DNA from 2 places in the Micromonospora sp. NPDC049047 genome. Region 1 is predicted to be linked to the other one. Evidence: riboswitches for the same ligand, from Rfam matches in the RefSeq annotation. Region 1 holds a riboswitch; the other holds the start of a gene.
What was found. A riboswitch is a leader RNA that binds a small molecule or an ion and turns the genes downstream of it on or off. The one in region 1 is predicted to bind cobalamin.
Positions count from the first base shown of each region.

Region 2: linked by a shared signal. The riboswitch ahead of cobN (cobaltochelatase subunit CobN) and the one ahead of AB0B86_RS26420 (ribonucleoside-diphosphate reductase subunit alpha) in region 1 are both predicted to bind cobalamin.

Region 1 is NZ_JBEZEY010000021.1:62,280-69,731, reverse strand. Features, by position in the region: gene AB0B86_RS26420 (ribonucleoside-diphosphate reductase subunit alpha) at 1-1,713, opposite strand, end outside; cobalamin riboswitch at 1,908-2,124, opposite strand; gene AB0B86_RS26415 (enolase C-terminal domain-like protein) at 2,690-4,084, shown strand; gene AB0B86_RS26410 (FadR/GntR family transcriptional regulator) at 4,094-4,816, shown strand; gene AB0B86_RS26405 (ATP-binding cassette domain-containing protein) at 4,918-5,736, opposite strand; gene AB0B86_RS26400 (ABC transporter substrate-binding protein) at 5,736-6,788, opposite strand; gene AB0B86_RS26395 (ABC transporter permease) at 6,829-7,452, opposite strand, start outside.
Region 2 is NZ_JBEZEY010000001.1:394,624-402,075, reverse strand. Features, by position in the region: gene AB0B86_RS01725 (VWA domain-containing protein) at 1-741, opposite strand, end outside; gene cobN (cobaltochelatase subunit CobN) at 738-4,406, opposite strand; cobalamin riboswitch at 4,745-4,874, opposite strand; gene AB0B86_RS01715 (MBL fold metallo-hydrolase) at 5,224-5,931, shown strand; gene AB0B86_RS01710 (hypothetical protein) at 5,943-6,278, opposite strand; gene AB0B86_RS01705 (RNA polymerase sigma factor) at 6,398-6,979, shown strand; gene AB0B86_RS01700 (hypothetical protein) at 6,972-7,452, shown strand, end outside.

The DNA of each region.
Region 1 (7,452 bases):
CTGCGTACCCTCGACACCCCACAGGTCCGGTTGCAGGTCGCCCCGCGCGGCCCGGGTCTGCCCGTACGCCGGGTGCGCGCCGAACTGCCGTGCCAGGTCGGCGGAGGTCTCCAGCGCCGTCAGGTACAACTCCTCGCTGATCCGGGTGGACAACTCCCGCGCGGCCGGCGAGTCGAACGGCAGCCGCAGCGCGAAGAAGACGTCCTGCAGGCCCATCAGCCCGAGCCCGACCGGCCGCCAGCGGGGGTTGCTTGCCGCCGCCTGCGCGGTTGGGTAGTAGTTGATGTCGATGACCCGGTCGAGGAAGGTGACGGCGGTCCGCACCGTGGCGCGCAGCCGCTCCCAGTCGATGCCGTCGTCGGTGAGGTGGGCGGCGAGGTTCACCGAGCCGAGGTTGCACACTGCCGTCTCGGCGTCACTGGACACCTCGATGATCTCCGTGCAGAGGTTGGACAGGTGCACCACGTTGCCGTCCTCGGCGGTCTGGTTGCACAGCCGGTTCGCGGCGTCCTTGAAGGTCATCCACCCGTTGCCGGTCTGGGCGAGGGTGCGCATCATCTTCCCGTACAGCTCCCGTGCCGGGACCTGCCGCACGTAACGGCCCGCCGCCTCGGCCTCCCGGTACGCGGCGTCGAACCGCTCCCCCCACAGGTCGGGCAGTTCGGGCACCTCGTGCGGGTCGAACAGCGACCACAGCTCGTCGGCCTCGACCCGGCGCATGAACTCGTCCGGGATCCAGTTGGCCAGGTTGAGGTTGTGGGTGCGCCGGGCGTCCTCGCCGGTGTTGTCCCGCAGCTGCAGGAACTCCTCGATGTCCGGGTGCCACGGCTCCAGGTAGACGCAGGCCGCGCCCTTGCGCCGGCCACCCTGGTTGACGGCGGCGACGCTCGCGTCAAGCGTGCGCAGCCACGGCACGATCCCGTTGGACTGCCCGTTGGTGCCGCGGATCAGCGCGCCCCGGGACCGGACCCGGGAGTACGCGATCCCGATGCCGCCGGCGAACTTGGACAGGTTGGCGACCTGGGCGTACCGCGCGTAGATCGAGTCCAGCTCGTCGCGCGGCGAGTCGACCAGGTAACAGGAGGACATCTGGGTGTGCCGGGTGCCGGAGTTGAACAGGGTCGGCGAGCTGGGCAGGTACGCCAGGCTGGAGATGAGCCGGTAGAAGCCGATCGCCTCGTCCGGCGTCCGGGACAGGCCGCAGGCCACCCGCAGCAGCCAGTACTGCGGGGTCTCCAGCACCAGCCGGCTGGTGGGGTGCCGCAGCAGGTACCTGTCGTACACGGTGCGCAGGCCGAAGTACTCGAACCGTCGGTCGCCGTCCGGATCGACGGCGGCGTCGAGGATCGGGGCGTGTGCGGCGACGAACGCGGCGGTGTCGTCGCCGATCAGGCCCTCGGCGTGGCCGACCCGGATCGCCGCGCTGAACGAGGCGATGCCCTGCCGACGTACCTCCTTGTCGACGTAGGCGGACAGCAGCCGGGCGGCGAGGCGGGAGTACTGCGGTTCCGCACCGATCATCTCGGCTGCGGTCTGGATGGAGAGCCGGTCCAGCTCGGCAGTCGTCGCGCCGTCGTACAGGCCGCTGATCGTGCGGGTGGCGACGCGCATCGGGTCGACGTCGGCCAGGTCGTCGGCCCACCGCTCGACCGCCCGGACGATCTTGTTCACGTCCACGGATTCGGTGCCGCCGTCGCGCTTGCGGACCTGCATGGTCGTGCGCCGCACTGCCGCGTCGCCGCCTGCCGGGGCTACCTCGGTGACTGTCACCACTCACTCCTCGCGAGTTCGAGACCTGATGGCCCTCGAACGCGTGGAGACGGACACCGGCGGACGCCACGCCGGCGCGGCGTGGGTCAGGTGGCGTCAGCCGTCCCACGCGGCCTCGGACCGCCGCCCACCCGGGTGCGGGTACGCGGCGCGCTGGCAGGTCTTCGGACTCGTGGGCACTACCGGGTTGGCCGGTCTCCTACTGACCGTCGCTTCCCAGGCCACTTCGTGGCCCAGTGCTCATGACGGCTGTCGTTCCCACTCACCGCTGCGGGACAGTCCCGGATTCGCACCGGGTTCCCTCTTGCCTCGACCGCTCGGGAGAGCGGCCGAACCAGCTGCGCTCGACACCATATATAGGGACGCTGCCGTTGTCACACCCCACATGTCGGTCCCGGGCGTGTCGATGGCGATGCCCGTGATGGTCGTCACCGGCACCGAGGCGCCGGGTCGGCCCGGCTCGACGCGGGGCCGGCGAACGCCGCGCGGCAGGCGACACCGGAGCAGATGCCGACATGCGGAAAGGTGTGATGTATTAGGTCTTTGAATGTAAGGAACCCTACCCATACCCGGTCGTCAATGTGAGTTTCCAGAGTGGACATCCAATCTTCTGGGTTACTTGGCGCGACCCGCTCCAACACCCCATCGGACCGGGAGTGCCTCAGCAGGCCGCGAGTGGAGCAGCAGCCGCGGCGTGGTGCGCGCGCCCACCAGCGCGACGAATACCGCCAGCAGCGCCCTGAGGGCTGGCGGACCAGGCAGGGCGGCCAAGACGACGACGACACATCGATGAATCCGTAGCACGAAAAACATTAGATGTCTTCGATTCCTGGGTGATCGACGTCGTTGACGCGTCGGTTTGACCCTCCGTATACTCCCAGAGATCATCAGATCTTTAGCCTAGCCGGGCGAGGAGCGCATGCCGCAGATCACCGCCGTCACCGTCGAGGACGTCCGCTTCCCCACCTCCCTGACCGCTGACGGCTCCGACGCCATGAACAAGGACGGCGACTACTCGGCGGCCTATGTCGTCCTGCACACCGACGGCGTCGACAGCACCGGTGCGCCACTCGCGGGCCACGGCCTGACCTTCACCATCGGCCGGGGCAACGACATCGTCGTCGCGGCGGCCGTCCACCAGGCACAGCGCCTCGTCGGCGTGGACGTCGCCACGATGGCGGCCGACATGGGAGCGGTCTACCGCCTGCTCACCTCCGACTCCCAACTGCGCTGGCTCGGCCCGGAAAAGGGCGTCGTGCACCTGTCGCTGGCCGCCGTGCTGAACGCGTCGTGGGACCTGGTCGCCCGGCTCGCCGCCAAGCCACTGTGGCGGCTGCTCGTCGACATGTCCCCCGAGCAGCTCGTCGACATCGCGGACCTGCGCTATCTGTCCGACGCGCTGACCCGGGACGAGGCGCTTGCCATCCTGCGCGCCAAGGAGAGCACAAAGGCGGCCCGGCTCGCCGAGCTGAACCGGACCGGCTACCCCGCCTACACCACCTCGGCGGGCTGGCTCGGCTACGGCGACGACAAGCTGCGCCGGCTGTGCCAGGAGGCGGTGGACACCGGCTACGGCTACGTCAAGCTGAAGGTGGGCGCCAACCTCGACGACGACATCCGCCGGTGCGGCATCGCCCGGGAGATCCTCGGTCCGGACCGCCACCTGATGATCGACGCCAACCAGGTGTGGGACGTCGGTCAGGCGATCGAGTGGGTCAAGGCCCTCGCGCAGTTCGAACCACTGTGGATCGAGGAGCCCACCAGCCCTGACGACATCCTCGGGCACGCCGCCGTCCGCCGCGCCGTCGCTCCGATCGGAGTCGCCACCGGCGAACACTGCCACAACCGGGTGATGTTCAAGCAGTTGTTCCAGGCCGAGGCCATCGACTTCTGCCAGCTTGACACCGGCAGGTTGGCCAGCATCAACGAGATCGTCGCCGTGCTGCTGCTCGCCGCGAAGTTCGAGATCCCGGTGTGCCCCCACGCCGGCGGCGTCGGGCTGTGCGAGATGGTCCAGCACGTGTCGGTGCTCGACTATGTCGCGATCTCGGGAGATCTCACCGACCGGGTCACCGAGTTCGTCGACCACCTGCACGAGCACTTCACCGACCCGTGCATCATCGAGGACACCGGCTCGGGCAGCGGTTACGTCCTGCCCCGCGCGCCCGGCTACTCCACCCGGATGCGCCCCGAGTCGGTCGAGCTCTACCGATTTCCCGACGGCCACTACTGGGCGGCGACAGACCCGACTACGGTGTCACCTTCGGAGCCGTATGTGATCGCGGGTGGGACGGCCACCCCCGCCGGCCGCTAGGGGGTTGTCATGTCGCGCACCGACGAGGTGGTGAACGGCATCAAGCGGATGATCCTCGAAGGGCACTTCAAGCCCGGGGATCGACTGCCCATCGAGAAGGACCTCGCCGAGTCGCTCGGCGTCTCACGCGGCTCGCTACGCGAGGGGATGTCGGCGCTGTCGATCCTCGGCATCGTCAACATCCGGCAGGGTGACGGCACCTATGTCACAAACCTCGACGCGCCGCAGCTGCTGGCCCCGATGGGCTTCGTCGTCGACTTCCAGGGCCAGGGCGACCCGCGGCACGTCCACATCGTCCGGCGGCTGCTGGAGTGCGAGGCCGCCCGCCTGGCGGCGACCAGGATCACCGACGAGGCCCTCGCCCAGGCGGCGGATCTCCTCGACGAGGCCGGTCTGATCGCCGGTCAGTCGCCGCAGGAGCACGAACGGATCATGGAGATCGACATCGCGTTCCACCGGATCATCGCGGTGCACGCGGACAATCCGGTGCTCGTGGGTCTGATCGAGGCGTTCGCCGGGCGCACCCTGCGCGGGCGGCTCTGGCGCAGCCTGCACGAGGAGGGCGCGGACCGGCGTACCCACGACGAGCACGTCGCGATCCTGAAGGCCCTGCAGGCCCGGGACCCGGAGCGCGCCCGGATCCGGATGGCCAACCACCTGATCGGGGTCGAGGAAGCGCTGCACGGACAGCCCGACGACGGTGACGCCACCATCGAGCCGGCGCGGTTCTGAGCGCCCACCCCGGCGTACGACGACCCGCTTCGCACCCGCGCACGGCCCGACGGCCCGGGGCGCGCCCGATCCTGTGATCGCGCGCGCCCCGGTCGACGAATTCAGCGTTCGTCCCGCTCTCCGCTGGTGCTGCCGGTCATCGCGGCGACCAGGTCGTCGGTGGTGACCTCGTCCGCGCGCAGCCGGGCCGCCCGACGGCCGAGGCGCAGCACCTCGACCCGGTCGGCGATCTCGAGCACCTGCGGCATGTTGTGGCTCACCAACACCACTGACATGCCGGCGTCGCGGGCCCGCCGGACAACGTCGAGCACCCGCCCGGTCTGAACGACACCGAGCGCCGCGGTCGGCTCGTCGAGGATGACCACGTTCGTCGCCCAGATGATCGCGCGGGCCACCGCGACGCACTGTCGCTGCCCACCGGACAGCATCGCGATCGGGGTGGTGACCCGGGGGATCCGCACACCCAGTTCGTCGAGGGCCGCGGCGGCACCCTGCCGCATGGCGCGCTTGTCGAGCAGTCCCAGCCGGCCGAGCGGCCCGGAGCGCAGGATCTCCCGACCGAGGTACAGGTTGGCGGCCACGCTGAGATCGTCAGCGACGGCGAGATCCTGGTAGACGGTCTCCACCCCCGCACGCCGGGCGTCGACCGGCGTGGAGAACTGGACGGGACGACCGTCCACCCGGATCTCACCCTCGTCCGGCGCGTGCACGCCGGACAGCGTCTTGATCAGTGTGCTCTTGCCGGCGCCGTTGTCGCCGATCAGCGCGACGACCTCACCTCGGTGGACCGTGAAGTCGGCGCCGCGCAACGCCTCGACGTGCCCGAAGCGCTTGACGATGCCACGGGCTTCGAGGACGGGCGGTTCCTCGCCGGTCGGTCGTTTGTCGCTGTCGGCGGTAGCCGTCGGGGTCGCGCCCATCACTGCACCGGAGGGTTGGCGCAACTCGGCTCGAGCACCGCCTTGATCTCCGCGGAGTCGATGTTCTTCTTGGTGACGAACGTGACGCCGGTGTCGGCCGACGCCAGCGGCGCCTTGTCCCGCAGGTGCTTGACCATCTTGTCGACGCCGAAGTAGCCCATCTTGAACGGGTTCTGTACGACGAGCGCGGAGATCTGCCCGCTGCGCACCCCGGCGATCTCGTCCGGGGCGGCGTCCCACCCGATGATGACCACCTTGCCGGACTTCCCGGCCGCCTGGATGGCCTGCGCCGCGCCGAGCACGCTCGGCTCGTTGGCCGCGAAGACACCCTTCAGGTTGGGGTTGGCGGTGAGGATGTTCTCGGTGACCCGTCGGGCCTCGTTGACGTCGCTCTTGCTCGGCTGTTGGCCGACCAGCTTCAGGTTGGGATACTGGGCGAGGCCGGCCTTGAAGCCGTCGACCCGCTCGGTGTTGGTCTGCGATCCGGGCTGGAACTCGACAAGCGCCACCTCGTGGTTGCCGGGGCCGAGTTCGGTGGCGAGCAACTTCGCCGCCTCGGTGGCCGACGCCTTGTTGTCGGTGGCGAAGAGCGGTACGCTCGACGGCTGCGGGCTGGTGCCCGAGTCGATCATCGCGACCGGGATCTTCGCGGCGAGCGCCTGGTCGGTCGCGGGGGCGAGGGCGCTGGAGTCGGTCGCCGCGTACACGATGCCGTCGACCTTCTTGGTGACGAAGTTCTGGATCAGGTTGACCTGGCCCTCGACATCGGTCTCGGTGGTCACCCCGTCCCACTGGACGGTGACGTCGCCCGCGCGCTGGGCGGCGCACTCCGCGCCCGCCTTCACGGTGTTCCAGTAGTCGGCACCGACGGCCTTCGGCACGACGGCGAGCTTCAACGGGCCGCTCGCCTCCTTCGTCGCGCCGCCGTCGCCGTCGCGGACCTCGACCCCGCCGCAGGCGCTGAGCAGCGCGGTCGCCGCGGCCGCAGCCAGAACGGCCCGTACACCCAGGATCGACCGTCGGGTCCGCCGGCTGGTGGTGGTGTGCGCCATGGTGTGTGTCCTTCCTCGTTCGGAGTCTCGGAATGGCATGTCAACCCCGTGATTCCAGCCGCCGGCGGCGGTACTGGTCGAAGTAGACGGCGGCCCAGATGATCAGGCCGACGATCACCTGCTGGTAGTGGATGCTGATGTCGAGCAGGACAGCGCCGTTGCGCACCAGGGCGATGAGGAACGCGCCGATGATGGTGCCGACGATCCGGCCCTGACCGCCGAAGAGACTGGCGCCGCCGATGACCGCGGCAGCGATGACGTCGAGTTCCAGGGAGATGCCGTAGTTCGGCTGGCCGGAGTTGACCCGGGAGGCGGCGATCATGCCGCCCAGCCCGACCAGTACGCCCGCCAGCACGTACACCCCGGTCAGGTGGCGCCCCACCCGGATGCCCGAGCGGCGGGCCGCCTCCAGGTTGGAGCCCATCGCGTAGGTGTACTGGCCGAAGCGGGTCTGGGAGAGCAGGAAGGCGACCCCGACCGCGACCAGGACGGTGATCACCACGGCGAACGGAATGCCGAGGATCTCCCCGTTGCCGAGCAGCTGGAAGGATCGGGGCAGGCCGTAGACGCCGACCGCGCCGGTGATGATGAAGACGAGACCACGGCCCACGGACATCGTGCCCAGTGTCGCGATGAACGGCGGGATCCGGGCCACTGTCACCAG
Region 2 (7,452 bases), on a different contig from region 1:
GCGACGGGCGGCGGCCACCTGGCCGGCGATCTCCGCATCGGCGTCGGCCCACCGGGCGGCGAACCCGGCCGGGTCGGCATCGGCGGCGAGCCGGCGACGGACCACCTCCACCCGCACCTCCGGGTCCCGGCTGGCGCCCACCTCGACGGTGAGCCCGAACCGGTCGAGCAGCTGCGGACGCAGCTCCCCCTCCTCCGGGTTCATGGTGCCGACAAGCAGGAACCGGGCCGCGTGGCTTACCGAGACACCCTCCCGCTCGACGTGGCTGCGGCCCATCGCCGCCGCGTCCAACAGCAGGTCGACGAGGTGGTCGTGCAGCAGGTTGACCTCGTCGACGTAGAGCACGCCCCGGTGCGCGGCGGCGAGCAGACCCGGCTCGAAGGCGCGTACCCCGGCGCCGAGAGCCTTCTCCAGGTCCAGCGAGCCGACCACCCGGTCCTCGGCGGCGCCCACCGGCAACTCCACGAGCCGGGCCGGACGGGTCTCGGCGGCGGCGTCGGCGGGATGCGGGCCGTCCGGGCAGCCCGGGTCCGGCCCGCCCGGGTCACAGCCGAAGCGGCAGCCGACGACCCGGCGGACCGGGGGCAGCAGGGCGGCGAGGGCGCGCACGGCTGTGGACTTGGCGGTCCCCTTCTCGCCGCGCACGAGGACCCCGCCGATCGCCGGGGACACCGCGTTGAGCAGCAACGCCAGCCGCATGTCGGCCATGCCGAGCACCGCACTGAACGGAAAAGTGGTCATGCCCGGTCCTCCAGATCGCCCTCACTGGCCAGGTACGTGTCGCGCAGCCGGTCCAGGGTCGCCGGTTCGGGGTTCGCCCACAGCCCCCGGTCGGCGGCCTCCAACAGGCGTTCGGTGATGCCGCGCAACGCCCACGGGTTGGACCGCTCCAGGAACTCCCGGGTCGTGTCGTCGAACAGGTACGCGGCGGCCAGGTGCTCGTACATCCAGTCGTCGACGACCCCGGCGGTGGCGTCGTAGCCGAACAGGTAGTCCACTGTGGCGGCCAGCTCGAACGCGCCCTTGTAGCCGTGCCGGCGCATCGCGGCGATCCACTTCGGGTTGACCACCCGGGCCCGGAACACCCGCCGGGTCTCCTCACCCAGGGTGCGGGTGCGCACGTCGTGCGGCATCGCCGAGTCACCCACGTACGCCTGCGGTGCCGTGCCGGTCAGGTGGCGGACCATCGCCACCATCCCTCCGTGGTACTGGAAGTAGTCGTCGGAATCGACGATGTCGTGCTCGCGGGTGTCCTGGTTCTTGACCGCCACCGCGATCCGGGCGAAGGAGCGTTCCATGTCGGCGCGCGCCTCCCGCCCGTCCAGGCCGCGGCCGTAGGCGTAGCCGCCCCACACCGCGTACACCTCGGCCAGGTCGGCGTCACTGCGCCAGGTCCGGGCGTCGATGAGCGGCAGCAGGCCCGCGCCGTACGCCCCGGGTTTCGAGCCGAAGATCCGGGCCGTGGCCCGCCGCTCGTCGCCGTGCTCGGCGAGGTCGGCGGCGACGTGCGCCCGCAGGTAGTTGTCGTCGTCCGGCTCGTCGAGGGCGGCGACCCGCCGTACGGCGTCGTCGAGCAACGCCACGACGTGCGGAAACGCGTCCCGGAAGAACCCGGAGATCCGCACTGTCACGTCGACCCGGGGCCGGCCCAGCTCGGCGGTCGGCACCACCTCGATGCCGGTGACCCGCCGGGACCTGTCGTCCCAGACCGGCCGGCAGCCCAGCAACGCGAGGATCTCGGCGATGTCGTCGCCCTGGGTGCGCATCGCGCTGGTCCCCCACACTGTCAACCCCACCGAGCGGGGGTACGCCCCGGTGTCGGCCAGGTGCCGGGCCAGCAGCGAGTCGGCGAGGGCCACCCCGACGTCCCAGGCGTTGCGGCTGGGAATGGCCTTCGGGTCGACGGAGTAGAAGTTGCGGCCGGTGGGCAGCACGTTCACCAGGCCCCGGGTGGGTGAACCGGACGGGCCGGGCGGCACGAACCGGCCGTCGAGCGCACCGAGGGTGTTCGTCAGCTCGTCGGTGGTGCGGTCCAGCCGGGGCACCAGCTCGGTCGCGGCGAAGCGCAGCACTGCGGCGACGTCCGGGATCGGCTGGCCGGTCACCTCGACGACCACCGCGTCGACCGCGTCCACCGCCCAGTCCAGGGTCTCCATCCCGACCACCAGGCGCCGGGCGAGCGCCTCGATCAGGTCGATCGCGTCGGCGGCGGTGCCGGCCGGCCCGTCCACCACGTCGGTAAGCGTGGTGGGCACGGTCAGACGTTCGCCCGGGGCCGCGAGCAGCGCCTGCTCGTCGAGGGAGTACGCGACGGCGAGCGCCTGCCGCAGGCCGGGCAGGGCGTGGGCGCCACCCCAGATCTGGGGTGCGCGCAGCACCGCGAGGACCAGGTTGACCCGGGGTTCACCGGTGGGAGCGTCGGCGAGGATGTGCAGCCCGTCGCGGATCTGCACGTCCTTGACCTCGCACAGGTACCCGTCGAGGTGCAGCACGAAGTCGTCGAAGTCGTCAGCGTCGGGCATCGCCTCGGCGTGCAGGTCGTGGTGCAGCTCGGCGGCGCGGACCAGGTCCCAGATCTGCGCCCGCACGGTCGGCACCTTCGCCGGGTCGAGGGCCTGCACTGTGGCGTACTCGTCGAGCAGTTGTTCCAGTTTGGCCAGGTCGCCGTAGGTCTCGGCGCGGGCCATCGGCGGCACCAGGTGGTCGATCACCACTGCGTGCGCCCGGCGCTTGGCCTGGGTGCCCTCGCCGGGGTCGTTGACGATGAACGGGTAGACCAGCGGCAGGTCACCCAGGACCGCGTCGGGCGCGCAGCCGGCGGCCAGGCCGAGGCCCTTGCCGGGCAACCACTCAAGGGTGCCGTGCTTGCCCAGGTGCACGACGGCGTCCGCGCCGAAGCCGCCGTCGTCGACAGGGGCGGCCAGCCAGCGGTACGCGGCCAGGTAGTGGTGACTCGGCGGCAGGTCCGGGTCGTGGTAGATGGCGATCGGGTTCTCCCCGAACCCACGCGGCGGCTGGATCAGCAGCACCACGTTGCCGAAGCGCAGCCCGGCGAGGACGATGTCCCCACTCTCGGTGTAGAGCTGGCCGGGCGGCTCACCCCAGTGTTCGCGCATCCGCTCGCGCAGCTCGGCGGGGACCCTGTCGAACCACCGCCGGTACGTGTCCCCCGGTATCCGGGCCTCGGCGGCGGCCAACTGCTCCGGGGTGAGCCACTCCACGTCGTGCCCACCGGCGGCGATCAGCGCGTGGATCAACGCGTCACCGTCGTCGGGCATCGGGCCGTCGCCCAGGTCGTAGCCGTCCTCGGCCAGCGCGGCGAGCAGCCGGACCGCCGAGACCGGAGTGTCCAGCCCGACGGCGTTGCCGACCCGGGAGTGCCTGGTGGGGTACGAGCTGAGCACCACGGCGACCCGCTTGTCACCGTTGGGCACGTACCGCAGCCGGGCGTGACGCACCGCGATCCCGGCGACCCGGGCGGCCCGCTCGGGATCGGCGACGTAGACGGAGAGGCCGTCGGCGTCGATCTGCTTGAACGAGAACGGCACAGTGACGATCCGGCCGTCGAACTCCGGGATGGCCACCTGCATCGCGGCGTCCAACGGGGACAGCCCGGCGTCGCTGCCGGCCCACTGCTCGCGGGTGCTGGTCAGGCAGAGCGCCTGGATGATCGGCACATCAAGGGCGGCCAGGGCGCCGACGTCCCAGGCGTCCTCGTCGCCGCCGCCGGAGGCGTCCGCGGCGACCGCGCCACCTGCCGCGAGGACGGTGACCAGCAGCGCGTCACAGCGGGCGAAGAGCCCGAGCGGTCCACTGTCGGCGGTGAGCCCCCGCAGCGAGCCGCAGAAGATCGGCAGCGGACTGCCGCCGGCCTCCCGCACCGCGTCGACCAGCACGTCGACGAAGCCGGTGTTGCCGGCCAGCGCGTGTGCCCGGTAGAAGACGATCCCCACCGTGGGCCGGTACGGGTCGGCCAGGTGCGCGCCGTGCACGCCGTACGCCGGGGTGCGGGCGGGCGGGGCGAACCCCTCGCCGGTGAGCAGCACCGTGTCGGAGAGGAACCGGGCCAACTGCCCGAGGTTGTCCGGCCCACCCTCGACCAGGTACGCGAGCGCCTGGGTGACGTCCCCGGACGGCACTGTGGAGATGGCCATCAGCTCCGCGTCGGGCAGCGTCTCGCCACCGAGCACCACCGTCGGCACACCGGTGGCGAGCACCGCGGCGAGACCGTCCGGCCAGGCCTGTCGACCGCCGAGCAGGCGTACGACGGCGAGGTTCACCCCGTCGAGCAGGGCGGGCACCTCGTCGGCGGCGACGCGGGCGGGGTTGGCGAGCCGATAGTCGGCGCCGCTGGCGCGGGCGGCGAGCAGGTCGGTGTCGGCGGTGGAGAGCAGCAGGATGCGCACGGCAGGCTCCGGAGAGTGACGCCCCGGCGGCCACTGAGGCGACCTGGACGAAGCGGGTGGGTGCGGCGTCAGCCGGTACGACGGCGCGACCGGACCTGTCGACGCGGACGTCGGGGGGTCGGTCGGCGCCGGGCGCTCAGCTCAGCGGGACCGGTGGCCCGCTCGGCCGACCTGGAGCCCGCCGGCGCGGCCGGCGCTCTGGATGCCGGCGCGGCCGGTCGTGGGCGCGGTGCGGCGCCCACGACACCTGTCGTGGCGATTGTCGTCAATGTGTGCGACGCCGTGCGTCATCGGGTCCTCCTCGGGTGTCCACGCCCTGGGGTACGTCCCGACGGCCGAAGTATCCTGGCTTCCGGATCGACGCTCTCCCCCGGCCTTCCAACCGCAGACACACGGCCGTGACTCACGAGGGGGGATCGCTCCCCGGTGACAGTGGCGGGACCGCGTCGGATTCGCACCGACTTCCTTCACTGCCGTCAGGCCGCGAATGCTGCCACACCGCCGCGCCGCCGGTCAACGTCGACCCCGAGGCCGTCAAGCGGGCGCAGTCCATTGACATACGCCGATAATGATCGCCACGAAGTCGCGCCCGGCAATGGCGCCGGCCTATGCGGCATCTCGCTTTCTCTGCTGTGCCGCGCGCGGCGGGGCGGCCGTTCCCGCGGTGCGTCAGGTGACGCCGAGCGGGGTGCGCACACCCGCGCTGACCTGCGACGGTCGGCCGGCAGGGCGGTGTCAGGCGGCGCGGTCACCTAGGATCGGCGACCACCGCAGCAACGTCCGCAATCGATCCCGGAGGTCGATCACCATCGTCGCCATGCGATTTCACCGGCTCGCCGGCCGGGTCTGGCTCTGCCCAGGTGATCCGGACCCAGCGGCGGTCCAGGCCGGCGTCGCCGTCGTGGCCGACGAACGCGGCAGTGTGATGATCGACGCCGGGCAGAGCCCCGGGCACGCCCGCGACATCCAGGCGGCGCTGACCGCCGCCGGGCTGCCGCCGCCGCGCTGGCTCGTCTACACCCACCACCACTGGGACCACGTCTGGGGCGCCTGCGCGTGGCCGGGAGTCGAGATCGTCGGGCACCAGACGGCCGTGCCGCTGCTGCGCGCCGAAGCCGCCCGACCGTGGAGTCACCGCTACCTGGACGAGCAGGTCCGCGCCGAGCCCCGCCTCGGCCCGAGCTTTCGGGCCCGGGCCCGGGCCATGGACTCCTGGGCGGACTTCACCATCCTGCCGCCCACCCGGGTCTTCGCCGAGCGGGACGAACTGCCGGTCGGGGTGGGGCTACGCCACGTCGGCGGCGGGCACGCACCGGACTCGACGGTCGTGCTGGTGCCCGACTCGGGCGTCATGCTGCTGGGCGACTGCTTCTACCCCCCGCCGGCGCACCTGCGCCGCCCCAACGACGACCTCGACCTGGGCCTGGTCCGACGGCTGCTCGACGACACCTACCACTGGTACGTGTCGAGTCACGCCGAGCCGATGACGCTTGAGCAGGCCCGCGCGGCGGTCGGACCCGCCTGAGCGGACCGGCCTCAGCGGGCGTGCCGTTCCGGGTGGGCGCGGTTCCACACCCGCATCCGCTCCGGGTAGCCGGTCCGGCCCGCCTCGTACAACGGCACCGCGTGTTTGCGGGCGATGGATCCCGCCGCCCGTGGCGTGCCGGTACGCCGACGGATCCACTCCCCGTCGTGGGCGATCGCCACCACAGTGGTGTCCGTGGCGGTGGTCTCCGGCTCCAGGTAGAACTCCACCCCGCGCCGGCTCAGGACGAACGCCTCAAGCGCGGCGAGGTCGTCCCGGGTCGCCTCGCGGTCCAGCTTCGTCGGGGTCGCCTCGGCACCCCGTGACCGGCGACTGAACCAGCTCATGCCCAACCCCTCTCCTCGACGCCCCGCAAGTGCAGCACCGATTCCTGGCAATACCCTGCACGCCGGATGGGAGAAAGCTGACCCGACGAGGGTGGAACCCGCCAGGCGTGGGCGGTGTCATGAGTGTGACCCGAACGGAGGTTCCCCTGGACGACGACGCACTCGTCACCCGCGCCCGCTCCGGCGACCTGGCGGCGTACGACCTCCTGGTCGCTCGGCACACCGCGTCCGCGTTCCGGACGGCGGTGCTGCTCGGCGCGGGCTCGGACGCCGAGGACGTCATCCAGGAGGCGTTCGTGAAGGCGTACCGCAAGTTGTCCCGTTACCGGGGCGAGTCGTCCTTCCGATCGTGGCTGCTCGCGATCGTCGCCAACGAGACCCGCAACCTGCACCGGTCGCGCGGCCGGCGCGACGGGCTCGTCCTGCGCGCCGCGGCGGCGGACCCGACCTCGGAGATCGCCGAGGACGGGGCGGTGGGTGCGGTTCTCGCCGGTGAGCGTCGCACCGCCCTGGTGCAGGCGCTGCGCCAACTACCCGTACGCGACCGCGAGGTGATCGTCTGCCGGTTCTTCCTCGACCTCAGCGAGGAGGAGACGGTGGCGGCCCTGGGCTGGCCGCGGGGCACTGTGAAGTCGCGCACGTCCCGGGCCCTGGCGAAGCTTCGCGGCCTGCTCGACCGGGAGGAGGTACGGCATGGCTGACCTGGAACGGGAACTGCGCGACCTGTCCGCCTGGCTGGAGACGCCCGAGCCGCCCGACGTGCGCGCCGCGGTCCGCGGCCGGCTGCGCCGACCGGCGCGGCGGTGGCGCCCGCTCGTCGCTGCGGTGCTCGTCGCCGTGCTGGTGGCGGTGTTGCCGCCGACCCGTGCCGCCATCGCCGACGCGGTCACCGGCCTGCTGCGCTTCGCCGGCGTGAGCATCGCCGTCTCGCCCACCCCGTCGTTGCCCGGTGGCGTCGCGTCGCCGTTGCCCGCGCAGCGGGTCACCGGGCTGCAGGAGGCCCAACGTGCGGTGCGGTTCCCGATCCGGCTACCGGCGAAGCTGGGCCCGCCCGAGCGGGTGCAGGTCGCCGACCCCGACCCGGCGGGCACCTGTCGGGTCGCGACGCTGCTCTATGACGGCGGCGCGCTGCGCATCGACGCGTTCGACGGTCGGCTGAATCTGTCCTTCCACA